Regions from separate parts of the Streptomyces sp. NPDC016677 genome, predicted to be linked through region 3. Evidence: riboswitches for the same ligand, from Rfam matches in the RefSeq annotation. Region 3 holds a riboswitch; each other region holds the start of a gene.
The links. A riboswitch is a leader RNA that binds a small molecule or an ion and turns the genes downstream of it on or off. The one in region 3 is predicted to bind cyclic di-AMP.
Positions count from the first base shown of each region.

Region 1: linked by a shared signal. The riboswitch ahead of ACZ3IG_RS16165 (M23 family metallopeptidase) and the one ahead of ACZ3IG_RS13905 (M23 family metallopeptidase) in region 3 are both predicted to bind cyclic di-AMP.
Region 2: linked by a shared signal. The riboswitch ahead of ACZ3IG_RS09090 (M23 family metallopeptidase) and the one ahead of ACZ3IG_RS13905 (M23 family metallopeptidase) in region 3 are both predicted to bind cyclic di-AMP.

Region 1 covers NZ_JBVHEO010000005.1:4,031-13,482, forward strand. The annotation lists gene ACZ3IG_RS16145 (MFS transporter) at 1-450, shown strand, start outside; gene lhgO (L-2-hydroxyglutarate oxidase) at 516-1,742, shown strand; gene trmB (tRNA (guanosine(46)-N7)-methyltransferase TrmB) at 1,935-2,741, shown strand; gene ACZ3IG_RS16160 (PrsW family intramembrane metalloprotease) at 2,779-4,074, shown strand; gene ACZ3IG_RS16165 (M23 family metallopeptidase) at 4,133-5,179, opposite strand; cyclic di-AMP (ydaO/yuaA leader) riboswitch at 5,192-5,349, opposite strand; gene ACZ3IG_RS16170 (PP2C family protein-serine/threonine phosphatase) at 5,585-6,853, opposite strand; tRNA gene ACZ3IG_RS16175 (tRNA-Met) at 7,046-7,119, opposite strand; gene ACZ3IG_RS16180 (alginate lyase family protein) at 7,171-8,391, opposite strand; gene ACZ3IG_RS16185 (dihydrofolate reductase family protein) at 8,476-9,452, opposite strand, start outside.
Region 2 covers NZ_JBVHEO010000002.1:845,500-854,951, forward strand. The annotation lists gene ACZ3IG_RS09080 (MBL fold metallo-hydrolase) at 1-76, opposite strand, end outside; gene ACZ3IG_RS09085 (SGNH/GDSL hydrolase family protein) at 180-965, opposite strand; gene ACZ3IG_RS09090 (M23 family metallopeptidase) at 1,194-2,030, opposite strand; cyclic di-AMP (ydaO/yuaA leader) riboswitch at 2,035-2,195, opposite strand; gene ACZ3IG_RS09095 (tyrosine-protein phosphatase) at 2,617-3,414, shown strand; gene ACZ3IG_RS09100 (DUF6126 family protein) at 3,440-3,559, opposite strand; gene ACZ3IG_RS09105 (helix-turn-helix domain-containing protein) at 3,556-4,185, opposite strand; gene ACZ3IG_RS09110 (aspartate aminotransferase family protein) at 4,269-5,654, opposite strand; gene dxs (1-deoxy-D-xylulose-5-phosphate synthase) at 5,655-7,571, opposite strand; gene ispG (flavodoxin-dependent (E)-4-hydroxy-3-methylbut-2-enyl-diphosphate synthase) at 7,600-8,754, opposite strand; gene hpnH (adenosyl-hopene transferase HpnH) at 8,759-9,452, opposite strand, start outside.
Region 3 covers NZ_JBVHEO010000004.1:110,352-119,803, forward strand. The annotation lists gene ACZ3IG_RS13895 (M16 family metallopeptidase) at 1-1,244, shown strand, start outside; gene ACZ3IG_RS13900 (M16 family metallopeptidase) at 1,241-2,629, shown strand; cyclic di-AMP (ydaO/yuaA leader) riboswitch at 2,844-3,008, shown strand; gene ACZ3IG_RS13905 (M23 family metallopeptidase) at 3,021-3,785, shown strand; gene ACZ3IG_RS13910 (GntR family transcriptional regulator) at 3,970-4,665, shown strand; gene ACZ3IG_RS13915 (HPr family phosphocarrier protein) at 4,847-5,128, opposite strand; gene ACZ3IG_RS13920 (bifunctional acetate--CoA ligase family protein/GNAT family N-acetyltransferase) at 5,260-8,301, shown strand; gene ACZ3IG_RS13925 (DUF5998 family protein) at 8,407-9,003, shown strand; gene ACZ3IG_RS13930 (alkaline phosphatase family protein) at 9,003-9,452, shown strand, end outside.

The DNA.
Region 1 (9,452 bases), on a different contig from region 3:
GCGAACGACGCCCAGGCGGCCGGCGGGGCGCTGAAGGCGGCCGAGAGCTGGCTGGAGCGCGCCCGCCCCGGCGACAACGACCCGAACTGGCTCGGCTTCTACTCCTACGACCGTTTCGCCGCCGACGCCGCCGAGTGCTACCGCGACCTCAAGGCGCCCCGCCAGGTCCGCCGCTTCACCGAGCAGGCGCTGTCCAGACCCACGGAGGAGTACGTGCGCTCGCACGGCCTGCGCCTGATCGTGTCGGCCGTCGCCGAGCTGGAGTCGGGGAACCTGGACGCGGCCTGCGAGCAGGGCGTACGCGCCGTCGAGGTGGCCGGACGGATCTCCTCCGCCCGCACCACGGAGTACGTCAAGGACCTCCTGCACCGGCTGGAGCCCTACGGCGACGAGCCGCGCGTGGCCGAGCTGCGCGAGCGCGCCCGTCCGCTGCTGATGGCCCCCGCCTGACGCGAGTGTTCCGCTCCGGGTTTGAGGGCGTTGTCAGTGGCGCAGTGCAGTATCGAACCCGGGAGGTGGAACAGGTGCGGCCACAGAGTGCAGCCACGTACGACTGCGACGTGCTGGTGATCGGCGGCGGGATCGTCGGCCTGTCGACGGCGTACGCGATCTCGCGCGCCGCGCCCGGCACCAGGGTCACGGTCCTGGAGAAGGAACCGGGCCCGGCCCGCCACCAGACCGGCCGCAACAGCGGCGTGATCCACAGCGGTGTCTACTACCGCCCCGGCTCCCTCAAGGCCCGGTTCGCGGTGCGGGGCGCCGCCGAGATGGTCAAGTTCTGCGCGGAGTACGGCATCGCCCACGCCGTCACCGGCAAGCTGATCGTCGCCACCGACCGCGCCGAGCTGCCCCGGCTGCACGCCCTCGTCCAGCGCGGCCGGGAGAACGGCATACCGGTGCGGGAGCTGGGCCCCGCCCAGATCACGGAGCACGAGCCCGAGGTGCGGGGCCTGGCCGCGATCCACGTCGCCACCACCGGCGTCTGCGACTACGTCGCCGTCGCCCGGCAGCTGGCGGCCGCCTCCGGCGCGGAGATCCGCTACGGCGCGCAGGTGCGGCGCGTCGACCGCCGCCCCGACCTCGGCGTCGCCGTCCGCACCCGCGCCGGGGACGTGGTCCGCGGCCGGGTCCTGGTCAACTGCGCGGGGCTGTACTGCGACGAGATCGCCCGCCTCACCGGCGACGACCCCGGCATGCGGATCGTCCCCTTCCGCGGCGAGTACTACGAGCTGGCCCGCCCGGAGCTGGTGCGTTCCCTGGTCTATCCGGTGCCCGACCCGGCGTTCCCGTTCCTCGGCGTGCACCTCACCCGCTCCATCGACGGCGGCGTCCACCTCGGCCCCAACGCGGTGCCCGCCCTCGCCCGGGAGGGGTACGGCTGGGGCACGGTCCGGCCCCGCGAGCTGGCCGCCACCCTCGCCTGGCCGGGCTCCTGGCACATAGCCCGCAGACACTGGCGGTACGGCGCCGGGGAGCTGCGCCGCTCGCTGTCGAAGGCGGCGTTCACGACGGCGGTACGGCGGCTGCTGCCCGCGGTGACGGAGGACGACCTGGTGCCGGCGCCGGCCGGGGTACGGGCCCAGGCGGTGCTGCCCGACGGCACCCTGGCGGACGACTTCCTCATCCGGGAGACGCCCCGCGCGGTCCACGTCCTCAACGCCCCGTCCCCCGCCGCGACCGCCGCGCTGCCCATCGGCCGCGAGGTGGCCCACCGCGCCCTGACGGCGCTCGGACCGGCCTGAGTCCCCGCCGGGCCCGGGCCCGGGCCTCTGCCGAACGCCTGCCGGTCCCGGGCCTCTGCCGAACGCCTGCCGGTCCCGCCCAACGTCTGCCGGACCCGCCCAACGTCTGCCGGACCCGCCCGAGGTCAGCGGGACCCGCCCAACGCCTGCCGGACTGTGCCGGCGCCCCGTCCCCGTAATATCGATCCCACTGTGTCTGATTCGCACCCCACCCCCGCAGCTCCCCGGCCACCCCGTCGCACGGGCGGGCCCCGTTTCCCGGACGGCCCCCGGGCCGATCCCGCCGGTGACCACTTCGAGCGGCGGATCCGCAGCTTCCAGCCCCGGCGCAGCCGGGTCACCGCCGGGCAGGCGGACGCCTTGCGGAGGCTGTGGCCGGCGTGGGGACTGGACATCGACGGGCAGCGGGTCCTCGACCTCGCCGAGCTGTTCGGCGACGACCGCCCCGTGGTCCTGGAGATCGGCTTCGGCATGGGCGAGGCGACCGCCGAGATGGCCGCCGCCGACCCGGACACCAACGTGCTCGCCGTCGACGTGCACACCCCCGGCCAGGGCCACCTGCTGGCGCTGGCCGAGGAGAAGGGCCTGACCAACGTCCGGGTGGGCAACGGCGACGCGGTCATCCTGCTCGGCGAGATGCTCACCCCGGACTCCCTGTCCGGCCTGCGCGTCTACTTCCCCGACCCCTGGCCCAAGAAGCGGCACCACAAGCGCCGGCTGATCCAGCCGGAGTTCCTGACCCTGGCCGCCTCCCGGCTCCGGCCGGGCGCCTTGCTGCACTGCGCCACCGACTGGGAGCCGTACGCCGAGCAGATGCTCGACGTCCTCACCGCGCACCCCGCCTTCGAGAACACCGCGCCCGGCGGCGGTTTCGCGCCCCGTCCCGCGCACCGCCCGCTGACCCGTTTCGAGGGCCAGGGACTGGACAAGGGACATGTGGTGAACGACCTGCTCTTCCGCCGCGTACCGCACCAGGACCGACCCCCCGCCGGCGCCTGAAGCCGGGGCGGCGCCCCCTCTCGTCAGGATCGATGCCGTGGCCACCAGCTCCCCGTACCCGCCGGCACCGCCGCCCCCGCGGCACTGGTGGCAGCGCCGCTGGGTGCGCTACGGCGCCCTGGCCACGCTGCTCGCGCTCTCCGGTCTGGTCATCCTGGCGCTGGTGCGCGAGCAGACCGGCACGGAGGGCTTCCTGGTCGGCCTCGGTCTCGCCGTGCTGCCGGTCCCGCTGCTGCTCGCCGCCTTCCGCTGGCTGGACCGGGTGGCGCCGGGCCCCTGGCGCAACCTGGTGTTCTGCTTCGCCTGGGGGGCCTGCGCGGCGGCGCTGACCGCCATCGTGGCCAACAGCTTCGCGACCCGCTGGATAGCGACGGCCACCGCCGATCCGGCCGGCGCGGACACCTGGGGCACCACCGTGATAGCCCCGGTCGTGGAGGAGTCCGCGAAGGCCGCCGCCGTCCTGCTGGTCTACCTCTTCCGCCGGCACGACGTCACCGGGCTCCTCGACGGCGTTGTCCTGGCCGGCTTCACCGCCACCGGCTTCGCGTTCACCGAGAACATCCTCTACCTGGGCAACGCGTTCGGCACCGACCAGCTCACCGGGGGCAGCGGCATCGCCTCCGTCACCGCGGCGACGTTCTTCGTCCGCGTCGTCATGTCGCCGTTCGCGCACCCGCTGTTCACGGTGCTCACCGGCCTCGGCTTCGGTCTCGCCGCCCTGCGCGGCGAGAGCCGCCGGGCCGGGCGCGTCCTGCTCCCGCCGGCCGGCCTGCTGCTCGCGATGGGCATGCACGCGCTGTGGAACGGCTCCTCGGCCCTCGGGGAGTACGGCTTCTTCCTCGTGTACGCGACGTTCATGGTGCCGGTGTTCGGGCTGCTGACCTGGCTGGCGGTCTGGTCCCGGCAGCGCGAACTGGTCACCGTACGCGCCGAACTGCCCGCCTACGCGGCGGCCGGCTGGCTGACCCCGGCGGAGCCGTACGCGCTCGGCTCGATGCGGGCCCGGCGCCTCGCCCGTGCGCACGCCCGGCGCCACGCCGGGAAGGAGGCGGCACGGACGGTGGCGGAGTACGAGGCGTACGCGACCGAGCTGGCGTTCCTGCGGCACCGGGGCCGGCGCGGCCGGGCGGGCGCCGACTTCGTCGTACGGGAGCGGGCGTTGCTGCACGAGCTGTGGCGCCGCCGGGAGACGGCACGCCCGGCGCTGGCCCACGCGGCACGGGCCACGGCCCCGCCGACGCCGGCACCGCACCAGTACCCCAGGTACCAGCAGTACCAGCAGTACCAGCTCTACGCGCACCATCCGTACGCGCCCGTGAACCGGCAGCCCTGACGTCGGGGGGTCGCCGTCAGGACCGCCGGGGATCAGGTGTCCCGGACAAGGGGACGGCTCAGGGGGTGAGGCCCTTGCTCTGCAGCCAGGCCATCGGATCGATGCCGGAGGTGGAGCCGTCCGGGTGGACCTCCAGGTGGAGGTGGGCGCCCGTGACGTTGCCGGTGGCGCCGACGCGGCCGATGACGTCGCCGGTGCTGACCTTCTGGCCGACGCTGACGCTGATCGAGGACTGGTGGCAGAACCACACCTCGGTGCCGTCGTCGAGGGTGAGGATCGTGCGGTAGCCGTAGGAGCCCGCGTACCCGGCCTCGGTGATGGTCCCGGAGTGCACGGCCTTGATGAGGGTGCCTGCGGGCGCGGCGAAATCGAGGCCGGTGTGGTAGCCGGAGGACCAGTAGGCGCCGGCCTGCCCGTAGCTGGAGGTGATGGTGTACGAGGAGGTCGGCAGCGCGTACTGCTTGGCCAGCTGGGCGAGCCGCGCGGCCTCGGCCTTCCGCGCGGCCTCCGCCGCCGCCTTCTTCTTGGCGGCGGCGGCCTTGGCCTCGGCCTTCTTCTCGGCCTCGGCGGCGGCAGCGGCGGCCTTCTTCTCGGCGGCGGCAGCAGCCTCTTCGGCGGCCTTGGTCTCGACCTGGTTCTGCTGCTGCTCGGCCTGCGCCATGATCCGGGCGCGGAGCGACTCACCGGCGGTGGTCGTGCCCTCCTCGGTGTCGTCCGAGGCGACGGCGGCGATGCTGCTGAGCGGCGTGGCCGACCCCTCGTCCGCCGTGTCTCCGGCGGACTCGTCGTCCGAGATGATCGAGCCCACGGACGGCAGGTCGGGCATGGAGATCGACACCGGCGGCTTGCCGGTCTGCGCGCTGGCCATGCCGCCGGCGCCCACGGCCGCTATGACGCCGACGCCGAGGACGGTGGAGCTGCGGGCCAGTCCGCCGCGCTGCTTGGCGACCCGGTGCTTGCCGCGCACGGGACGGACGGTGTCGGCGGTGGGGTTCCACTCTTCGAAGGGGCCCTCGTCGGGGCGGAAGGCGCCGTAGCCGAAGGTTGCGGGGTCGTGCTGGTTCGGCACGAACGGGGCCTCGGGGGCAGGCCGGTTGGACGCCACGTGGGCGTGCTCCTTTCCTTCCGTCTCCGCCTACCGGGTTAGCTGACGGGTTCGGAGCGGGAAGGTCTCCTACGCGCGTATACAGGCCGTGTCTCCACGGTCGGATACGCCCGATTCACCCCAAGGTGGTGGTTCCCCGGTTCCCTTACGGGATTCGGCGCGTGCGCACGGAGCCGCCTTCTGTGACGGCTGGGACGACCGCGCTGCGTTATCGAACGTTAATAGAAGCGGGGCGCTGTTTCCAAGCCGTTCCTCTTGATCATTAAGCTTCTCGGCCGGGAGCAAGGCCGCACGGAGGGCGAAAACGGGGCGAGTTGACCGCGTTTCAGTACACCCGCACAGCGGTCGGTTCCGCCGCTTGAAACTGACCGTGCATCAATTGTTATGCGGAGGGCTCCCACCCCATCACCCTTCGTGACCACAGGCGCCCCCGGACTCGTCCAGGCCACCGGACTCGTCGGCGCCGCCCGGATCGGGCCGCCGTACGGCGAGCAGCGCCATGTCGTCCGCCATCCCGCCCCCGGAGTGCCGGCGCACGTCCTCGGCGAGGGTGTCCAGCAGGTCACCCGGATGCCGGAAGCGCCGGCCACCGAGCCGCGCCACCGGATCGTAGAACTCGCCCCGGGCGTCCCGGGCCTCGGTCACCCCGTCGGTGTAGAGCAGCAGCGTGGCCCCGGCGGGGAAGGCGGTCTCCTCCGCGCGGTCCGGCCACACGCCCAGTTCCCCCATGCCGAGCGGCAGCGCCGCGTCCCGCGTGGTCAGGGCGCGCAGGCTGCCGTCGGCGTGGCACAGCAGGGGCGGCGGATGCCCCCGGTTGACGACGCGGGCCACCCCGTCGCCGTGCGGGAGTTCGACGAGGACGGCGGTGGTGAACCCCTCGAAGGCGTCCAGTCCCTCGCGCCGGGTGCCCTCGCGGGCCAGCGCCCGCTCCAGCCGCTGCGCCACCGCCTCCAGCGTCGACTCCTGCTCGGCGGCCTCCCGGAACGCCCCGATCACGACGGCGACGGCGGCCACCGCGCCCATCCCCTTGCCCCGCACGTCCCCGACGATCATCCGCACCCCGCGCGGGCTGTCCTGCACCGCGTACAGGTCGCCGCCGATGAAGGCGTCCGCCTGCGCGGCCTCGTAGCAGGCGGCGATCTCGAAGCCGCCGAGCCGTTCGGCGGGCTCGGGCAGCACCGCGCGCTGGGCCGCCTCGGCGATCTCGCGGGCGGTGGCGAGCCGCTCGTCGTTGCGGCGGACCAGGGCGTTGACGAAGACGGCGAGGACCGCGACCACCGCGATGGTGACCAGCTCGGTGACGGAGTCGACCTGGTGGGCGACGCCGAGGCCGATCTGGAGGGCTATGACGACGGCGACGGTGACCACCCCGGTGAGCACGGTGCCGCGCCGCGAGTAGAGCGGGGCGGCGGTCAGGGGCGCGGCGGTGTAGAGGGGGCCGGCGGTGAAGTACCGGGGCGTGAGCAGGTCGTAGGCGGCGCCTACGGCGATCAGCAGGACGGGCAGGAGGCGTACGAGGGTCATCCGGGCGCCGCGCCGGACCCGGCGCCGTCGGCCCGGGGCGGGCGGCACGGGCACCGGGGCGTCGCCGAGGCCCGGGTCGGGCACCGGGTCGCCGGGCAGCCGGCCGCCGGCCCTGGCGTACGGTCCCTCGTCCACGTCACCAGGCCGCACCGCTCGCCTCCCGCCACCCATGTACGTAGCCGCCGCTTGCCGTCCCGCCCGTCCAGGGTTCCCGGAGCGGGGGCGGGCGGCGAGCGGTGGGGGGCCGTCCGGATGACGGAGAACGCCGGAGCACCACGGCCGACGGGGCTCGAACGCACCGATGGCCGGGCCCCTCGGAAGGGACCCGGCCATCGGCCTGAGTAGCGGGGACAGGATTTGAACCTGCGACCTCTGGGTTATGAGCCCAGCGAGCTACCGAGCTGCTCCACCCCGCGTCGGTGTGTCACCAGTGTAGACCATGTCCGGGGTGATCAGCACATACGTATCTAGCGCCCGGGATTGCGGGCGTGGGTGAGCGTCTCCCAGGAGACGAAGAGATCGTCGGTGCCGGCCGGGCGGGTGCCGGCGGCGAGCTTGTGCGCGGCGGGGACGGGGACGTCGAGCCGGTTCTCCAGGTGGTTGAGGGCGACCTCCAGGTCGGGCCCCAGGTTCCGCTCGGCCTCGCCGCCGCACAGCCAGGCCGGCACGGTGTCCGCCCGCTGCTGGCGGGCGTGCAGCGCGAGGGCGGCCTTCAGCCGGTCCTTCACCTCGGCGTAGAGGTCGACGCCCTGGTGCCAGGCGGTCTCGGCGATGTGGGCGGTGGCGGCGATGGAGTGGCCGACGTGGGCGAAGTCGCGGCAGGTCTCCTGGGTGACGCCGTCCTTGTACGTCTTCTGCCGGTGCCAGTACGAGACCAGCCGTTCGCGGGTGGCGATGCCGCTGCCGGCCGGGGTGAACGGCAGCTCGCCGTCCTTCTCCAGGTAGAAGTAGGCGGGGACGCGGTCGCGGAAGCGGCGCAGGGCGTGGTCGAAGGTCTGGTGGTCGTTCAGGAAGACGGCGGCGGAGATCGCGCCGTCGGTGGCGATCAGGTCCTGGTGGCCGCTCTGGTCGGGGACCTTCTTCGTCAGCCGGGGCAGGTGGGCGGTGCGGAGCATGTCCTCGAACCGCCGCACCCGGTCGGCCGGCCAGCCGGCGCCCGGCGTGTGCCGGACCAGTTCGGCGGCCCGCGCCCAGGTCGACGCGGTCCACCCGGCCTGGAGCCCGGCGTTCTCCCCGGTGTGCTCCTTGAGCTTCCCGGACCAGGCGTCCATGATCTGCCGGGCCTTCTCCGCGTGGGGCCGCTTCCCGGTGACCGAGAACAGCAGGGCCTGCGTGTACGCGGCGATGGCGTCCTCGCGCTCCTCCTCGCACCCCCGGCCCGCCTTCTTCCCGGCGGGGCAGTGGACCGTAGCGAAGGGCCGCGCCCGGTGCCGGTAGGACCCGTACGGGCTGTCCCGCATGGCCAGGTACGCCGAGAGCCACGGCTGCCGCCCGGCGGTCGTGTTCTTCCGTACGGTGTCCAGCTGGGCCTCGCTGACCAGCACGCCGGGGTGGGTGAACTCCGCGTCGGCGGGCAGCGCCCGCGCCATCGCCCGGCCGGACTCCTGACCGCACCCGGCGCCGGCCACCGAGACCAGGACCGCCGCCACCAGCGCCGCCGCCGCCCGTCTGCGCACCGCTGTCCTCATGCCCACCTCCGCGTCGTCGGTCACTGGCAGCGTGCCGGTGCGGGCGGCGGGGCGCAGGGCGGGTTGGGCCGATCGGCCGTGCGGTCAGCCCACCAGATGACGGTTGGGCTCCTTGGCGCGGGCCTCGTACTCGGGGAGTACGACGACCCGGGCGCCCTCCGCGGCCAGCACCCCGCTCCCGTCCGCCCCGGTGACGAAGGTGTCCGGCTCCCGCCAGGCCGTGACCACCCGGCGGACGCCCGCGCCGAGGATGAGCCGGGCGCAGGGCGTGGGCCGGGAGGCGCGGCGGGCGCAGGGTTCGAGGCTGCTGTAGACGGTGGCGCCGGCGAGCCTCGGGTCGGTGCCGCTGATCTTGGCGAGGGCGGCTTCCTCGGCGTGCGCCACGGGGTCGCTCCCCTCCCGTGAGTGGCCGCGCGCCAGCTCGGTCCCGTCGGCGGCGACCACGACCGCGCCGACGCTGAACGCCGTCGTCGAGGGCGGGCACAGCGCCGCCAGCTCGCAGGCGAGCGCCAGCCAGTGCCGGTCGGCGGCGGTGGGGGCGGCTCCGGTGCCGGGCGCGGTGGGGACGTAGCGCGTCAGCACGACGTCCTCGATCTGCCGGGTCCCGACCAGGCGGAGGCGTCCGCGCTGGTAGTCGCCGGGGCCGAAGAGGCGGGGCGCGGCCGGGTCGCCGACCAGCAGCGGGGCGAGGACGAGCTGGAGTTCGTCGGCGAGGCCGGCGCGCAGGAGTTGCGTGTGGACGGTTCCGCCGCCCTCGACCATGAGCCGGCGTACGCCGTGGTGGTCGTACAGGTGTTCCAGTACGGCGGGCCAGTGGATGCCGGGCCCGAGCGGAACGATGCCGGCGGCGATGTGCAGGGCGCGGGCCCGCTCGGCCCCCTGGTCCGTGGTGAGGAGGACCTTGTCCCCGCCGGTGTGCCAGAAGGCGGCGGCCGGGTCCAGCTCGCCGGAACCGCTGACGGTGACCTTCAGCGGGAACTCCGGCCGTCCGGCGGCGAGGCGGGCGGCGCGGCGCTCGGCGGAGTTGACCAGCAGCCGGGGGTTGTCGGCGCGGATCGTGC
Region 2 (9,452 bases), on a different contig from region 3:
CGCCGCTCGGGTCCGCGCCGAAGGCCTCGGGCCGCGGCGCGCGAAGCCCGGAGCTGGGGGAACGGAAACCGGCCACGGTACCTCCAGGTGGAGTAGGACAGGGCTCCATTATGGTCGCCCGGTGTGACAGCGGAGTTCCCGCCGCCACCGGTCGCCGCTCGCCGTCGGCCCGCGGCCGCTCAGGCGACCGCCGCGATCCGCGTCCTGATGTCGTCCGCCGACAGCCTCCCCTTGGCCGTCACATGGTCGCCGGAGGACTCGCCGCGCAGCCGGCGCCCGATCCACGGCACCAGGTACTCGCGCGCCCACTGCACGTCGTCCCGGCGGATGCCGAGCGTGCCGCGCGGCGGAAGCGCGGGCCAGGGCTGCTCCGGGTCGGCCGGCACCGGCAGGCCGAGGACCTGGCCGGCGCGCAGCGCCACGCGCGTGTGCCCCTCGGGCGAGAGGTGCAGCCGGTCGGTGTCCCAGGCGCGGCGGTCCTGGATGCTGCGCAGCGACCACAGGTCCAGCACCGGGCAGCCGTAGCGGTCGGCGACGGCCCGTACATGTCCGTTGTACGTGGCGATCTTGCCCCGCAGGTGCTTGAGGACGGGCATCCGGCGGGTGTCGAAGCCGGTCGTCACCATGACCGTGCCGGCCGTCGCGGTGAGCGCGGCCACCGCCCGCTCGAACCGCTCGGCCACCTCGTCGGGGTCGGTGCCGGGCCGGAGGATGTCGTTGCCGCCCGCGCAGAAGGAGACCAGGTCCGGTGCGAGATCGACCGCCTGGGGCACCTGGTCCGCCACGATCTGGTCGAGCAGCTTTCCGCGTACGGCGAGGTTGGTGTACGTGAAGTCGCCCTCGGGCCGCCGGTCCGCGAGCAGAACAGCGAAGCGGTCGGCCCAGCCGACGAACGCCCCGTCGGGGCCGCGATCACCGACACCTTCGGTGAAGCTGTCCCCCACCGCCACGTACGACCCGATCACTGCTCTCTTGTCACTCTTCGAATCGTCTGCCACGTCGGCCCATGATTCACCTTGGATTGTGACCTACGCGACCGTAGGAAGGGGTTGACGGGCGGTGAGAAAGGCCACTCCTAAAGTGTTGGCCAATTCCGGAATAACTGAGCCACGTTCCCCGGGCCACACAGGACACCGAAGGCCGGACCCGGCGATCGGGGTCCGGCCTCCGGCGGGCGCGGGCGGCGGGCGGCGTCAGACGGAGACGCCCTTCGACCTGAGGTAGGCGAGCGGGTCGATGTCCGAGCCGTAGTCCGGCGTGGTGCGGATCTCGAAGTGCAGGTGCGGGCCGGTCACGTTGCCGGTGGCGCCGGAGAGACCGACCTGCTGTCCGGCCGTCACGGAGTCGCCGCTGGAGACGGAGAGCGAGGACAGGTGGGCGTACTGGGCGTAGGTGCCGTCCGCGAGCTTGATGACGACCTGGTTGCCGTACGCGCCGCCCCAGCCGGCGGTGACGACCGTGCCCGCGCCGACGGCCTTCAGCGAGGTGCCGGTCGGGACGACGAAGTCGGTGCCGGTGTGGTAGCCGCTGGACCACATGCCGCCGGACTGGTGGTACGGGGTGCCGACGGTGCCGCCGTCGACGGGGGCCACGAAGCCGGCGGAGCTGTCCGCGGTGTCCGACGCAGGCTGCGCCGTCTTCTTCTCCGCGGCGCCCGCGGTGTCCGCGGTGTCCGCGGCGGAGTCGGCGCTCGCCGCTGCCTTGCCGCCGATGGTGAGCTTCAGACCGGGACGGATCAGCGACGGGTCGTCACCGACGGCGTCGCGGTTGTCCTCGTAGAGCTTCTTCCAGCCGCCGCTGACGTCCTCGGCGTCGGCGATCTTCGCCAGCGAGTCACCGGCGCGGACGGTGTAGGTCTGCGCGTCCTTCACGGCGGCGGACTGCGCCGAAGCGGACTGCGCGGGAGCGGCGTGGGCGCCGGCGGCCCCCAGGAGCGGCAGGGCGAGTGCGGCGCCGCCGGTTCCGGCGACGGCGAGGGTGCGGGTCAGGCGCTGGGTCTTGGTACGGCGGTGCTTACCCTTCGCGGGCATGACGAATTCCTCTCCGGCGCCTGCGAGGTGAGCTGTCGGGTGCGGGCTGGAGCTGCCCGGCCGCGCCGGAAGAGCGCGGCTTTACCCCTAGCCGTCCCGGGAACCGGAACAGGCGGTCGTACCTGTGGGTCCCCCGCTCCTGCCGCGTACGGGTGGTGAGTGGGTGTGGTCTCCGGGCGGCGGCAGGATTAGGCGTCCGCCCGGATCGGTGGTGAACGTAAGGGACCAGGACGCACAGGGACAAGCGAGGGATTACCGGTGCAGGTGTTTCACATGATCCTTTGGGGGAATGATCCGTCACCCTCCGTCGATGGCGGGAATTGCGTGGGAGGCGAACACCCTTGAAAAGCACCCGCATTACGTGAACATGAGGGGCGACGTACGGTCACGGATATGACGCTGCTCACGCGGGCCCGCGCCAGCGACTTTTATTCCAGAGCGAGTTGGGGAGAATGCTCCAATTCGGACAGACGCATCAGAAGTCACACAGAGGGACAACCAGGACTCTTTCGAGGGTCGGAATGCCGTATCGTCGGGCGCACCCGCCGTCGAACAGCGGCAGCGGAGCCGAATGGGAGGAGTCCTCGTGACGCAACAGGTCCCGTCGACCGAGCCGGAGCTGGCCGGGGTACGCAATTTCCGTGACGTGGGCGGCCTGCCGGCCACGGACGGACGGCGGGTGCGGTTCGGCGTGCTGTTCCGCAGCGGCCACCTCGCCCACGCGACCGCCGAGGACGCGGCGTTCCTCGCGGGTCTGGGCCTGCACACCGTCTTCGACTTCCGCAACGCGGCCGACCAGAAGCTCGAAGGCCCCGACGTGACCCTGCCGGGCGTGCGCAATGTGAACCTGCCGCTGTCCGACCCCGCCGACGGCGCCGAGTTCTGGACGATGGTCCGCGACGGCGACCTGGACCAGCTGCGGGAGATCCTCGCGGACGGCAAGGGCGCCGACCGGATGATCGCCTCGTACCGCTCGATCATCACGGACCGCACCGCAGAGCACTCCCAGGTGCTGCACGCGCTCGCCGAGGACAGCGTCCCGGCCCTGATGCACTGCGCGGCCGGCAAGGACCGCGCGGGCCTGTCCATCGCGGTGACGCTGCTCGCGCTGGGCGTCGAGCGGGAGGCGATCGTCGAGGACTACCTGAAGTCCAACGAGAAGCACCGCCGTTACAAGGTCAAGCGCAGCGGCTCCGCGGACTCGGCCTACTCCCCCGAGGTCATGGAACTGCTCAGCCCCCTGTTCGACGCGCGCGCCGAGTACCTGACGGCGGCCTTCGAGACGATCGAGCGGACCTGGGGCGACGTCGACACCTATCTGGAGCGGGGCCTGCGGATCACCCCGGGGACCCGGGACCGGCTGCGCGACCGGTTCCTCGACTAGGCGGCGTCCGCGAAGGCCCAGGACGTCACTTCGCGCCCACCTCGAAGAGCAGGTACACGAAGGCCGCGAAGACGTGGCCGACGGCGATGTAGACGATGAGCCTTACCCACAGGGCGCGGGGGAACTTCTCCTCGATGTCACTCATGGGGTGCCTCCGGTGAGCGGCCCCAGGCACAGTGTGGCCGTGGGGCTCTGCAGCAGGGTGTGGACGAACAGCAGCTCGACCCCGTCGGGGCCCGCCGCGGCGATGCGGTGCGGGGTCAGCGAGTCGAAGTGCGCGCTGTCCCCGCGGGTGAGCAGGTGGGTGGCGTCGCCCAGACGCAGCCGCAGCCGCCCGGCGAGCACGTACAGCCACTCCTCGCCGGGGTGCACCCGCACGATGTCGCCCTGTGAGCCGTACGGCACCTGGACCCTGAGGGCCTGCATGCCGCGGCCGGGGGCGCCGGCCGGCCAGTAGGTCCAGCCGCCCGCGGCGGTCGGCTCCACCTCGGCGGCGCGCACGACGGCGTCCCGCTCGGCGGCGGTCTCACCGAGCAGGTCCGAGACGGTCGTACCGTAGATACGGGCCAGTGCCAGCAGCATGGGCAGCGAGGGCTGGCGCTGTCCGGTCTCCAGCCGGGAGAGGTGGGCCGGGGAGAGTCCGGCGGCGCGGGCCGCGGCCTCCAGGGTGAGGGAGGCGCGGCGGCGCAGCTCGCGGAGCTGGGGCGCCACGGCGGGCAGGTCCGCCGCCGGCCCGGCTTCCGGGGCTCCGGAGGCTTCCGAGGGGCTCATGCCCTCCATTCAGCCGCAGCCTTGCCTGTGGGGCAAGTTTTTTGCCCCACAGGCAAAAACTCACCGTTCCGGCGCCAGGCTGCTCATCGATGCGCCACCGCCTGCTTCACCAGCGTCTTGCCGAACTCCCACATCAGACCACCGCCGCTGTGCGCGTCGTCCATGACCTCGGTGAAGGCGTCGACGAACCGGTCCACCTCCCGCTCCCCCACGATCAGCGGCGGGATGAGCTTGATGACCTCCAGGTGGTCGCCGGAGACCTGGGTGAGGACGCGGTGGCGCTGGAGCAGCGGCACCACGACCATCTGGGCGAACAGGCCCTTGCGGGCGGCCTGGAGCATGGTCCAGCGGCTGCGCAGCTTCAGCGACTTCGGCCGGCCGAACTCGATGCCGACCATCAGCCCCCGGCCGCGTACGTCGGCGAGCAGTTCGTACTTGTCGACCAGCGCCGCGAGCCGGGAGCGGAGGAGGTCACCGGTGGTCCGGGCGTTCTCGGCGATCCGCTCGTGGGCCATGACGTGCAGGACGGCCAGCCCGGCCGCCATGGCCTGCGCGTTGGACCCGAAGCTGGCCGAGTGCACCAGCACCCGGTCCATCGACGAGTAGACCTTCTTGAAGATCCAGTCCTTGCCGAGGGTGGCGCCGACGGGCACGTACCCGCCGGAGAGCGCCTTGGCCACGCACACCAGGTCGGGTTCGACGCCGGCCTCGTGCTGGTAGGCGTAGAAGGTGCCGGTGCGGCCGAGGCCGGTCTGCACCTCGTCGGCGATGAGCAGCGCCTTGTGCCGGTGCAGCAGTTCCTGCGCGGCCCGCAGATAGCCGGGCGGCGCCTCGTGCACGCCCTTGCCCTGGATGGGCTCGACGATCAGGGCGGCGACGTCCCCCTTCTTCAGCTCCCGGGCGAGCGCGTCGAGGTCGCCGAGCGGTACGGCCGTGTCGGGCAGCAGGGGCGCGAACCCGTCCCGGAAGCCGCCCTCGCCGTTGACCGACAGGGAGCCGGTGGTCAGCCCGTGGAAGGCGTGGTCGCAGTACAGGACGCGGGGTCTGCCGGTGGCGAACCGGGCGAACTTCAGCGCGGTCTCGACCGCCTCCGTGCCGCTGTTGCCGAAGAACACCCGGTCCAGGTGCGGGCTGTACGTCAGCAGCTGCTCGGCGAGCAGGCCCGGCAGTGGCTGGCAGTCGAAGCGGGTGAGGTCGGCGAGGGAGGCGTCGAGGACGTCGTGCAGCGCCCGGCGGACGACGGGGTGATGGCGGCCGAGGCCCATCACCCCGAACCCGGCGAGCATGTCGAGGTAGTCGTTGCCGTCCGCGTCGAAGAAGTACGCGCCCTCGGCGCGCTCGTAGACCTTGTCGAAGCCGATGGTGCGCAGCATGCGCGGGAGCTGGTGGTTGAGGTGCCTGGTGTGCAGCTCGTACCGCTCGGCCCCGCGCTCGGCCAGGAGCGCGCCGAGGTCGAACTCCTTGGTCATTCAGTTCTCTCCTTGTCCCGACGCGAGTCGTCCCGACGCCAGAGGTCCTGACGCGAGGGCCAGGCTCGCGCTGATCCGGCCGGCGATCTCGACCGGGGTGAGACCGATGTCGGCGAGCACCTCGGCGCGTCCGGCGTGCGCGAGGAACTGCTCCGGGATGCCGAACCGCCTTACCGGTACGTCGACTTCGGCGTCCCCGAGGGCCAGCGCGACCGCGGAACCCACCCCGGCCGCGCGGCTGTTGTCCTCGACGACGGCGACCAGGCGGTGCCGTGCGGCCAGCGGCGGCAGGGCGGGGTCGACGGGCTTGACCCAGCGCGGGTCCACGACGGTGCAGGCGATGCCCCGGGCTTCGAGCAGTCCGGCCGCCTGGAGGCAGACGGGCGCCAGCACGCCGACGGCGACGAGCAGCACCTCGGGCTCGTCCGCGGTGTGCAGCACGTCGAGGCCGCCGATGCGGTCCACCGCCGGTACGACGGGGCCCACGGACTCCTTGGGGAAGCGCAGTACCGTCGGCGCGTCGTCGACGGCGACCGCCTCGCGCAGTTGGGCGCGCAGCTGGTCGGCGTCGCGCGGGGCGGCGATGCGCAGGCCGGGGACGACCTGGAGGACCGACATGTCCCACATGCCGTTGTGGGAGGCGCCGTCGGCGCCGGTGACCCCGGCCCGGTCCAGGACGAAGGTCACCCCGCAGCGGTGCAGGGCGACGTCCATCAGCACCTGGTCGAAGGCGCGGTTGAGGAAGGTGGCGTAGACGGCGACGACCGGGTGGACGCCGCCGGTGGCGAGGCCGGCCGCGGAGACGGCGGCGTGCTGCTCGGCGATGCCGACGTCCCAGACCCGGTCGGGGAACCGCTCGGCGAACTCGCCGAGGCCCACCGGGTGCAGCATGGCCGCCGTGATCGCGACGACGTCCTCGCGCTCCTGGCCGATCCGGACGATCTCGTCGCCGAACACGGACGTCCACGACGGTCCGCCCGCGGGGCGCAGCGGTTCGCAGGTGAGCGGGTCCATCGCGCCGACGGCGTGGAAGTGGTCCTCCTCGTGGGCGAGGGCGGGTTCGTAGCCGCGGCCCTTCTCCGTGAGGCAGTGCACCAGCACCGGCCCGTGGAAGCGTTTCGCGCGCCGGAGCGCCGACTCGACGGCCCCGATGTCGTGTCCGTCGATCGGGCCTACGTACTTCAGCCCGAGGTCCTCGAAGAGTCCCTGCGGGGCGAACGCGTCCTTGAACCCCTTCTTCGCGCCGTGCAGTGCCTCGTAGACGGTGTTGCCGACCACCGGGGTGCGCTGGAGCACGTCCTTGCCCCAGGCGAGCATCTTCTCGTAGCCGTCGGTGGTGCGCAGGGTCGCGAGGTGGTTGGCGAGGCCGCCGATGGTGGGGGCGTAGGAGCGCTCGTTGTCGTTGACGACGATGATCAGCGGCCGGTCCTTGGCGGCGGCGATGTTGTTCAGCGCCTCCCAGGCCATGCCGCCGGTGAGCGCGCCGTCGCCGATGACGGCGACCACGTGCCCGCGTTCCCCCTGGACGTCACGGGCCTTGGCGAGTCCGTCGGCCCAGCCGAGCGCGGTGGAGGCGTGGCTGTTCTCGATGACGTCGTGCTCGGACTCCTCCCGGGACGGGTAGCCGGACAGCCCGCCCTTGCCGCGCAGTTTGGAGAAGTCCTGACGTCCCGTCAGCAGCTTGTGCACATAGCTCTGGTGGCCGGTGTCCCACAGGATGCGGTCGACCGGTGACTCGAAGACCCGGTGCAGCGCGACGGTGAGTTCGACCACCCCCAGATTGGGCCCGAGGTGACCGCCGGTCCTGGCCACCGCGTGCACCAGGAACTCGCGTATCTCCTCGGACAGTTCGCCGAGTTCGGCCTCGGACAGCGCCTTCAGGTCGCGTGGTCCCCGGATGTTCTCCAGAATCGTCACGCTCGGGCCCCCTTCGGTCCGTGCTGTTTCAGCTCACGGTGACGGCGGGCTCCCCCGACGCGCCGTCCTTCTCCATCTGCTCGGCGATCTTCATCGCCTCGTCGATCAGCGTCTCGACGATCCTGGACTCGGGGACGGTCTTGACGACCTCGCCCTTGACGAAGATCTGCCCCTTGCCGTTGCCGGAGGCGACGCCGAGGTCGGCCTCGCGGGCCTCGCCGGGGCCGTTGACCACGCAGCCCATGACGGCGACGCGCAGCGGGACCTCCATGCCCTCCAGACCGGCGGTGACCTCCTCGGCCAGCTTGTAGACGTCGACCTGGGCGCGGCCGCAGGACGGGCACGACACGATCTCCAGGCGGCGCTCCTTGAGCCCCAGCGACTGGAGGATCTGGATGCCGACCTTGATCTCCTCGACCGGCGGGGCGGACAGGGAGACCCGGATCGTGTCGCCGATGCCCTGGGAGAGCAGGGCGCCGAAGGCCACGGCCGACTTGATCGTGCCCTGGAAGGCGGGGCCGGCCTCGGTGACACCGAGGTGCAGCGGGTAGTCGCACTGGGCGGCGAGCTGCCGGTAGGCCTCGACCATGACGACCGGGTCGTTGTGCTTGACGGAGATCTTGATGTCCCGGAAGCCGTGCTCCTCGAAGAGCGACGCCTCCCACAGCGCGCTCTCGACCAGCGCCTCGGGCGTCGCCTTCCCGTACTTCTGGAGCAGCCGCTTGTCCAGCGACCCGGCGTTGACACCGATGCGGATCGGGGTGCCGTGGTCCCTGGCGGCCTGGGCGATCTCCTTGACCTTGTCGTCGAACTGCTTGATGTTGCCCGGATTGACCCGGACCGCCGCACACCCCGCCTCGATGGCGGCGAAGACGTACTTGGGCTGGAAGTGGATGTCGGCGATGACCGGGATCTGCGACTTGCGCGCGATGACGGGCAGCGCGTCGGCGTCGTCCTGCGTCGGGCAGGCCACCCGCACGATCTGGCAGCCGGACGCGGTCAGCTCGGCGATCTGCTGGAGGGTGGCGCCGATGTCCGAGGTGCGCGTCGTGGTCATCGACTGCACCGACACCGGGGCGCCGCCCCCGACCGCCACCGGTCCGACCTGGATCCGCCGCGCCGGTCGCCGCGCGGCGACCGGCCGGACCGGTACGTCGGGAAGCCCGAGGGGCACGGCGGTCATGACATCACGCCCGGTTCCCGGAGACCGTCTCGCGCAGGGCGCGCAGGGACTCCTTCAGGGACCCCATGGTGGCCAGCACTGCGGTGGGCTCGTAGCCGCAGTGCGCCATGCAGTTGTCGCAGCGCGGGTCCTTGCCCCGGCCGTACTTGTCCCAGTCGGTCTCCTCGATCAGCTCCCGGTACGTCGGCACGTACCCGTCGCTCATCAGGTAGCAGGGGCGCTGCCAGCCGAACAGGGAGTAGTTCGGGATCGCCCACGCGGTGCACGGGAAGTCGACCTTGCCCTCCAGGAAGTCCAGGAAGAGCGGGGAGTGGTTGAGCCGCCAGCGCAGCCGGTTGCCGCCCGCGAACGCCTTTCTGAACAGCTCCCGGGTCTGGGTGACGCCGAGGAAGTGGTCCTGGTCGGGCGCCTTCTCGTAGGCGTAGGCGGGCGAGACCATCATCTCGTCGACCTTGAGGTCGTCGTTGAGGTAGTCGAGGACCTCGATGATGGTCTGCGGGGTGTCGGTGTTGAAGAACGTCGAGTTGGTGGTGACCCGGAAGCCGCGCCGCTTGGCCTCCTTGATCGCTGCCACGGCCTCGTCGAAGACGCCCTCCTTCGCCACCGACTCGTCGTGCCGCTCCTTCAGGCCGTCGATGTGCACGGTGAAGGCGAAATAGGGAGAGGGCGTGAACTTGTCCATCTTCTTGCGCAGCAGC
Region 3 (9,452 bases):
CGGTCGCGGCGGTGTGCCTCTGGTACGACGTCGGCTCGCGCCACGAGGTCAAGGGCCGTACCGGTCTGGCTCACCTCTTCGAGCACCTGATGTTCCAGGGCTCCGCACAGGTGGAGGGCAACGGCCACTTCGAACTGGTGCAGGGCGCCGGCGGCTCCCTCAACGGCACCACCAGCTTCGAGCGCACCAACTACTTCGAGACCATGCCCGCCCACCAGCTGGAGCTCGCCCTCTGGCTGGAGGCCGACCGCATGGGCTCCCTGCTCGCCGCCCTCGACGACGAGTCGATGGAGAACCAGCGGGACGTCGTCAAGAACGAGCGCCGCCAGCGCTACGACAACGTGCCCTACGGCACCGCGTTCGAGAAGCTGACCGCCCTCGCCTACCCGGAGGGCCACCCCTACCACCACACGCCGATCGGCTCCATGGCCGACCTGGACGCGGCCACCCTGGAGGACGCCCGCGCGTTCTTCCGCACCTACTACGCGCCCAACAACGCGGTGCTGTCCGTGGTCGGCGACATCGACCCCGAGCAGACGCTCGTCTGGATCGAGAAGTACTTCGGTTCCATCGCCTCCCACGACGGCAAGCCCGCCCCCCGGGACGGCGCGCTGCCCGAGGTCATGGGCGGGCAGCTGCGCGAGGTCGTCGAGGAGGAGGTCCCGGCCCGCGCCCTGATGGCCGCCTACCGCCTGCCGCACGACGGCACGCGCGCGTGCGACGCCGCCGACCTGGCCCTCACCGTCCTCGGCGGCGGCGAGTCCTCCCGCCTCTACAACCGCCTGGTGCGCCGCGACCGTACGGCCGTCGCGGCCGGCTTCGGCCTGCTGCGCCTGGCCGGCGCCCCCTCGCTCGGCTGGCTGGACGTGAAGACCTCCGGTGACGTCGAGGTGCCGGTCATCGAGGCCGCCATCGACGAGGAGCTGGCCCGGTTCGCCGAGGAGGGACCCACCGCCGAGGAGATGGAGCGGGCCCAGGCCCAGCTGGAGCGCGAGTGGCTGGACCGGCTCGGCACGGTCGCCGGCCGTGCCGACGAACTGTGCCGCTACGCCGTCCTGTTCGGCGACCCGCAGCTCGCCCTGACCGCCGTACAGCGCGTCCTGGAGGTCACCGCCGAGGAGGTCCAGGAGGTCGCCAAGGCCCGCCTGCGCCCCGACAACCGCGCGGTGCTCGTCTACGAGCCCACCGCCCCCGCAGCCGACGCCGACGACGCCACCGACGAGAACGAGGAGGCGGCCAAGTGACCGAGCTCGCCACCATGGACTTCCACCCCCGGCCGCAGGCGGGCGAGCCCAAGCCCTGGGCCTTCCCCGCCCCCGAGCGCGGCACGCTCGGCAACGGACTCACCGTCCTGCGCTGCGACCGCCCCGGCCAGCAGGTCGTCGCCGTCGAGCTGTTCCTGCGGGCGCCCCTGGACGCCGAGCCGGCCGGTCTCGACGGTGTCGCCACCATCATGGCCCGCGCCTTCTCCGAGGGCACCGACAAGCACTCCGCCGAGGAGTTCGCCGCCGAACTGGAGCGCTGCGGCGCCACCCTGGACGCGCACGCCGACCACCCCGGCGTCCGCCTCAGCCTCGAAGTGCCCGCCTCCCGCCTCGCCAAGGCGCTCGGCCTGGTCGCCGACGCCCTGCGGGCACCCGCGTTCGCCGACAGCGAGGTCGAACGCCTGGTGCGCAACCGCCTCGACGAGATCCCGCACGAGCTGGCCAACCCCTCGCGCCGGGCCGCCAAGGAGCTCTCCAAGGAGCTGTTCCCGGCGGACTCCCGGATGTCCCGCCCGCGCCAGGGCACCGAGGAGACGGTCGCCGGCATCGACTCCGCGGCCGTACGCGCCTTCTACGAGAAGCACGTCCGTCCCGCCACGGCCACCGCCGTGGTCGTCGGCGACTTCACCGGCGTCGACCTCGGCGCGCTGCTCGACGACACCCTCGGCTCGTGGACGGGCTCGGCCGCCGAACCGCGGCCCGTGCCCCCGGTGACCGCCGACGACACCGGCCGCGTCGTCATCGTGGACCGCCCCGGTTCCGTCCAGACGCAGCTGCTGATCGGCCGTACCGGCCCCGACCGGCACGACAGCGCCTGGCCCGCCCAGGTGCTCGGCACGTACTGCCTGGGCGGCACCCTCACCTCCCGCCTGGACCGCGTCCTGCGCGAGGAGAAGGGCTACACCTACGGCGTCCGGGCCTTCGGCCAGGTCCTGCGGTCCGCGCCCGACGGCACGGGTGCCGCGATGCTCGCCATCAGCGGCTCCGTCGACACGCCGAACACCGGTCCGGCCCTCGACGACCTGTGGAAGGTGCTGCGCACGCTCGCCGAGGGCGGGCTCACCGACGCCGAACGCGACGTCGCCGTGCAGAACCTGGTGGGCGTGGCGCCGCTGAAGTACGAGACCGCGGCGGCCGTCGCGAGCACACTGGCCGACCAGGTCGAGCAGTACCTGCCCGACGACTACCAGGCGACGCTGTACCAGCGGCTCGCCGCGACCGGCACGGTCGAGGCCACCGCGGCGGTCGTCAACGCCTTCCCGGTGGACCGTCTGGTGACCGTCCTGGTGGGTGACGCGGCGCAGATCAAGGAGCCCGTCGAGGCCCTGGGCATCGGCGAAGTCACCGTCGTACCGGCCGAGTAGACGGCGGAGGGGCGCGCCACGCGCGCGTGAGGGCCCCGGTGACCGGTCTGTCACCGGGGTCGCCCTTTGCCTGAATTCGACGCATTGGGGCGAAGGTTGCCTGTCTGCCCTGTGGGATGAGCAACAAAAACCCTGTTGCGTTTGAGTCTTGAACGGGCGCCCGCTTAGCGTCTCCGAGGCTGTTCGTCAGGCAGTGCGCCGCACCCGCGGCACCGGACAGTCATCGCCGAGTCCCCGTACGGCGCGAGCCAGGGGAGCCGGGGACCCACCGCAGTCCCTGGGGTGAATCGGACGCCCGCGCGTACCGCGAGGGGGTCCGTAGGAGACCTTCCTGCTCCGAACCCGTCAGCTAACCCGGTAGGCGAGAGGGAAGGAAAGGACCAGCCTCTACATGGCGTTCACACGCGCCACCGGGAAGCACCGCCGTCCCGGCCGGGTACACCGCACCACCGTCCGCGCGGCGGGCGTCGCGACCCTCACCACCACCGGCGTCCTCGGCACCCTCGCGGCCCCCGCGCTCGCGGCCGAGCCGTCCCCCGAGGACACCGGACTCACCCCCGTCATCACCCTCGGCGACGCCGTGGCCGAAGAGGTCGACGCCCAGGCCGCCGCCCAGCGGCAGGCCGCCGAGGACGCCGCCGCCCGGGAGAAGGCCGAGCAGGCCGCCCGCGAACGGGCCGCCGAGGCCGCCGAGCAGGCCCGCGAGGACAAGGAGCGCGCCGCCCGCGAGGCCGAGCGCAAGCGCCTGAACACCTACGTGGCCCCCATCGGCGGCTCGTACGTGTCCACCGCGTACCAGGCCGGCAGCAGCCTCTGGTCTTCCGGCTCGCACACCGGCATCGACTTCCACGCCGCCTCCGGCACCACCGTCCACGCGGTCGGCGCCGGCACGGTCGTCGAGGCCGGCTGGGGCGGAGCGTACGGCTACCAGGTCGTGATCAAGATGCACGACGGGACGTACACCCAGTACGGCCACCTGTCGTCCATCGGCGTCTCCGTGGGCCAGACGGTCACCCCCGGTCAGCAGATCGCCCTCTCCGGGGCGACCGGCAACGTCACCGGACCGCACCTGCACTTCGAGGCACGCACCAGCGCGGAGTACGGGTCGGACATCGACCCCGTGGCCTACCTCCGCTCCCACGGCGTCACCGTCTGACCCCCCGCGACATCGAAAGCCCCGGCTCCCCGAGCCGGGGCTTTCGGCGTTGAAGCTGACCAAAAACAGACCAAAAACAGCCGGGGAAACCGGCTCCCCTTCGGAAAGTGCGGCGCATTGCAATAGAGTCACTGAACACGCGTCAATCGTCGACGTTTCACGGGGATTAAGGCGGAGGTCGGTCATGCGTATTCCGGCGCACTCGGTGTGCACGGCGATCCGGGACGACATCGTCGCCGGTGTCTACGAGCGCGGCAGCCGGCTCACCGAGGAACTCCTCGCCCGCCGCTACGGCGTCTCCCGCGTCCCCGTGCGCGAGGCCCTGCGGACCCTGGAGGCCGAGGGGTTCGTGGTGACGCGGCGGCACGCGGGCGCGTGCGTGGCCGAACCCACCGAACAGGAGGCCGCCGACCTGCTGGAGATGCGGCTGCTCCTGGAGCCGCTCGGCGCGGCCCGGGCCGCCCAGCGGCGCACCGAGGCCCACCTGAAGGTGCTGCGCGGCCTGGTGCGGCTGGGCCAGGAGCGGGCCAGGCGGGGCAACAGCGACGACCTGCGCTCGCTGGGCGGCTGGTTCCACGAGACGCTCGCCCAGGCCGCCGGCAGCGCGGCGATGACCTCGACGCTGACCCAGCTGCGGCACCGGATCGCCTGGATGTACGTCGTGGAGGCGCCCGCCAGCCCGGTCGACACCTGGGCGGAGCACGGCGCGATCGTCGACGCGGTGGCCCGGGGCGACGGCGAACGCGCCCGGTCGCTGACCGCGCTGCACACCGAGCGGTCGACGGCCGCGCACCGCCTGCGCTTCGCCTCGGGCGCCGATCGCGCGGAGCGTGTGAGGAACTCGCAACGTGCCGTAAACATGCCGAGCCTGCGGCATTAACACGGGCGCCGTATACAAAGAGGGGTTATTCGGCGGGGTCTTTTTCTGCTGCCGTTTTATTGTCGTCCCCGCGTGCTTTTCCCGAGAGGGCGCGGCCGATTACCGACGCCCGGTGCCGGAAAAGCGAAAGCCGTGCCGGCCCCGAAGGGTCGGCACGGCTCGCCTTGGCGCGCGCGACGGCTCAGACGGTCTCCGGAAGCTCCTCGAGCCCCTCGGCGACCAGCTTCGCCAGACGGTCCAGCGCGACGTCCGCGCCCTCGGCGTCCGAGGCGAGGACGATCTCCTCGCCGCCCTGGGCGCCCAGACCCAGGACGGCCAGCATGGAGGCGGCGTTGACGGGGTTGCCGTCGGCCTTGGCGATCGTCACCGGGACGCCGCTGGCCGTGGCGGCCCGGACGAAGATGGAGGCGGGGCGGGCGTGGAGACCCTCGGCCCAGCCGACGTTGACGCGGCGCTCAGCCATGTGTTGCTGCCCTTCAGTTGTGCAGGCTTGTCTAGACCAGTCTTCCATACGGTGTCCCACCGGCCCGTTCCCGCTCGGCCCCCCCCCACGGCCCCGGGCCGTTGTCGTACCCGGGCCGTACGCTGGGCCTCATGCAGACCGCGTCGGACCGGCACGACTACCCCGCCCACTGGGAGGCGGACGTGGTGCTGCGCGACGGCGGTACCGCGCGCGTGCGCCCCATCACCGCCGACGACGCCGAGCGGCTGGTCAGCTTCTACGAGCAGGTCTCGGACGAGTCTAAGTACTACCGCTTCTTCGCGCCCTACCCCCGGCTGTCCGCCAAGGACGTCCACCGCTTCACGCACCACGACTTCGTGGACCGCGTGGGGCTCGCGGCCCTGGTGGGCGGCGAGTTCATCGCCACCGTCCGCTACGACCGGATCGGCGCCGACGGCACGCCCGCACACGGCCCGGCCGACGAGGCGGAGGTCGCCTTCCTCGTCCAGGACGCCCACCAGGGACGCGGCGTGGCCTCCGCGCTCCTGGAGCACATCGCCGCGGTCGCGCGCGAGCGCGGCATCCGCCGCTTCGCCGCCGAGGTGCTCCCCGCCAACACCAAGATGATCAAGGTGTTCACGGACGCCGGGTACACCCAGAAGCGCAGCTTCGAGGACGGCGTCGTCCGCCTGGAGTTCGGCCTCGAACCCACCGACCGCTCGCTCGCCGTGCAGTACGCGCGCGAACAGCGCGCCGAGGGCCGTTCCGTACGGCGGCTGCTCACCCCCGGCTCCGTCGCGGTCATCGGCGCCGGCCGCGCCCCCGGCGGTGTGGGCCGGGGCATCCTCGGCAACATCAGGGACGCCGGTTTCACCGGCCGGCTGTACGCCGTGAACCGGGCCTTCGAGAAGGAGCGGACGGAGCTGGACGGAGTGGCGGCCCACCGCTCGGTCGGGGAGATCGACGGGCCCGTGGACCTCGCGGTCGTCGCTGTCCCCGCCGAGCAGGTCCGGGAGGTCGTCACCGAATGCGGCCGGCACGGCGTGCGGGGACTGGTCGTCGTCTCCGCCGGGTACGCCGAGAGCGGCCCCGAGGGCCGTGAGCGCCAGCGCGCCCTGGTGCGGCACGCGCGCGCGTACGGCATGCGGATCGTCGGCCCCAACGCCTTCGGCATCGTCAACACCTCACCCGGGGTGCGGCTCAACGCCTCCCTCGCCCCCGAGATGCCGCGCCCCGGCCGGATCGGGCTGTTCGCCCAGTCGGGCGCCATCGGCATCGCCCTGCTCTCCCGGCTGCACCGGCGCGGCGGCGGGGTCACCGGCGTGACCGGCGTCTCGACCTTCGTCTCCTCCGGCAACCGGGCCGACGTCTCCGGCAACGACGTCATGCAGTACTGGTACGACGACTCGGACACCGACGTCGTCCTGATGTACCTGGAGTCCATCGGCAACCCGCGCAAGTTCACCCGCCTCGCGCGCCGCACGGCGGCGGTCAAGCCGCTGGTCGTCGTGCAGGGCGCCCGGCACGGCGGCACGGCCCCGCAGGGGCACCCGGTACGCGCCACCCGGCTGCCGCACGCGACCGTCTCGGCCCTGCTGCGGCAGGCCGGCGTGATCCGCGTCGACACGATCACCGAGCTGGTCGACGCGGGGCTGCTGCTGGCCAGGCAGCCGCTGCCCGCCGGGCCGCGGGTGGCGATCCTGGGCAACTCGGAGTCGCTGGGCCTGCTCACCCACGACGCGTGTCTGTCCGAGGGGCTGCGACCGCTGCCCCCGCTGGACCTGACGACGGCCGCGTCACCGGCGGACTTCCGTGCGGCGCTCTCGGCCGCGCTCGCCGACGACGCGTGCGACGCCGTGGTCGTGACCGCGATCCCGGCCCTCGGCGAGGGAGCGGCCGGCGACGCCGCCCTGGCCGAGTCCCTGCGCGCGGCCACCGTCGAGGCTCCCGCCAAGCCCGTCCTGGTGGTCCACGTCGAACTGGGCGGCCTGGCGGAGGCCCTGTCGGCGGCCACGAGCACGGCCCCGCCTGCGGTGCCGCACACGGCACCGCACACGCCCCCCTCCGCGGCCACGCAGGCGACCCGGCCTGCGACCCCGCCTGAGGCCCCGCACACGGCCCTGAGCACGGCCCCGTCTGCGGCCACGAGCACGGCCCCGCCTGCGGCACCGCACACGCCCCCGCCCGCGGCCCCGCAGGCGACGCCGCACACATCCCCGGACACACCCCCGCCCGCGACGGCCGACCGCACCCCTGCCCCGGCGGCGAAGCCCTCCGTCCCGCCCGAGCGGGCTCCCGCCCCCGCCCCCGCCGGGAAGCCCACGGACGGCACCCACCTCATCCCCGCCTACCCCGCCGCCGAGCGCGCGGTCCGGGCCCTCGCCCAGGCCGTCACCTACGCCCGCTGGCGCCGCGACACCGCCGAGCCCGGCAAGGTGCCGGAGTACGAGGACGTCGACGAGAAGGGCGCCGCCGAGCTGATCGAGCGCCTCCTCGCGCGCGGCGAGGGCCTCACCCTCGGCAGCGAGGAGACCTGCGAACTGCTCGGCCGCTACGGCATCCACGTCCACCGTGCCCTGCCCGCCCCCACCCCCGACGCCGCCGTCGCCGCCGCGCGCGCCCTGGGCCGGCCCGTCGCCCTGAAGGCCACCGCCCCCCACCTGCGCCACCGGGCCGACCTGGGCGGCGTACGCCTCGACCTGGCCGACGAGGAACAGCTGCGGCGCGCGTACGAGGAGCTGACCGGGCTGTTCGGGACCCCGGCCGAGCTGCGGCCCGTGGTACAGGCCATGGCACCGCGCGGCGTCGACACCGTCGTACGGGCGGTGATCGACCCGGCGGCCGGCGCCGTGCTCTCCTTCGGGCTCGCCGGGGCCGCCACCCAGCTGCTCGGCGACACGGCGCACCGGCTGATCCCGGTCACCGACCGGGACGCGGCATCGCTCATACGTTCGATACGTACCGCTCCGCTCCTTTTCGGCTGGCGCGGCTCCGACCCGGTCGACACCGCCGCCCTGGAGGAACTGCTCCAGCGCGTCTCCCGCCTGGTCGACGACCACCCCGAGGTCGTCGCCGTCACCCTGGAACCGGTGGTCGTCGCCCCGCGGGGCCTCAGCGTCCTCGGCGCCTCCGTGTGCCTGGCGCCGCCGCCCGCCCGCGACGACCTGGGCCCGCGCACGCTCCCGGCGTACTGACCACGGCCCGCGGCCCACCGCCCAGGGTCTGCGGCCCACGGCCCACGGCCTGGGGCGGTCCCGGAGGTCCACGACCGTGCCGGGCAGTCAGCGGGTCCCCGTAGGATGGACGGCATGGCCAAGACCAGTACGACGACCCAGGGGCTGCGTGCGGCGATCGAGCGCAGCGGCTACTACCCGGCCCTCGTGGCCGAGGCGGTGGAAGCCGCCGTGGGCGGCGAGCCCGTCCGGTCGTACCTGGTCCACCAGGAGACGACGTTCGACCAGAACGAGGTGCGGCGGCACGTGACGGTGCTCGTCCTCACCGGCAACCGCTTCATCGTCAGCCACACCGACGAGCAGGCCGCCGACGACACCTCCCCGTCGCCCTATGCCACGACGTCCACGGAGTCCGTCAAGATCGGCCGGATCTCGTCCATCGTCGTCAGCCGGGTGGTCGCCAACCCCGAGCAGTACAAGCCGGGCACCCTGCCCCGCGAGATCGTGCTGACCATCGGCTGGGGCGCCGTCGCCCGCATCGACCTGGAGCCCGCCGCCTGCGGCGACCCCAACTGCGAGGCCGACCACGGTTACACCGGCAGCTCCACCGCCGACGACCTCAGCCTGCGCGTCAGCGAGGCGGGCGACGGCCCGGAGACCGTGCGGCAGGCCCTCGCCTTCGCCCAGGCCCTCTCCGAGGCGACCGCGGACACCGCGCACTGATGTACCGGTCCACCGCCTGGGACATCCACCCCGAACCCCTCCCCGTCGACTCCGCGCCCGTCCCCGAGTACGGCAGCGGCTCCCTGGCCGACCTGCTGCCCACGCTCGCCGCCGGCATGGACGTCCCCGGCATGACCGCCGCGATCGAGGAACTGGCCCCCGCCGACCGGAACTGCGTCTTCCTGATCGACGGCCTCGGCTGGGAGCAGCTGCGCGCCCACCCCGAGTACGCCCCCTTCCTGACCTCGCTCCTCGGCAGCTCGCGCGGCGGCACCGGCCGCCCCATCACCGCCGGCTACCCGGCGACCACCGCGACCTCCCTCGCCTCCGTCGGCACCGGCCTGCCCCCCGGTGCCCACGGCCTGCCCGGCTACACCGTCCGGGACCCGGCCACCGGCGAGCTGATGAACCAGCTCCGCTGGCAGCCCTGGACCGACCCGCACGTCTGG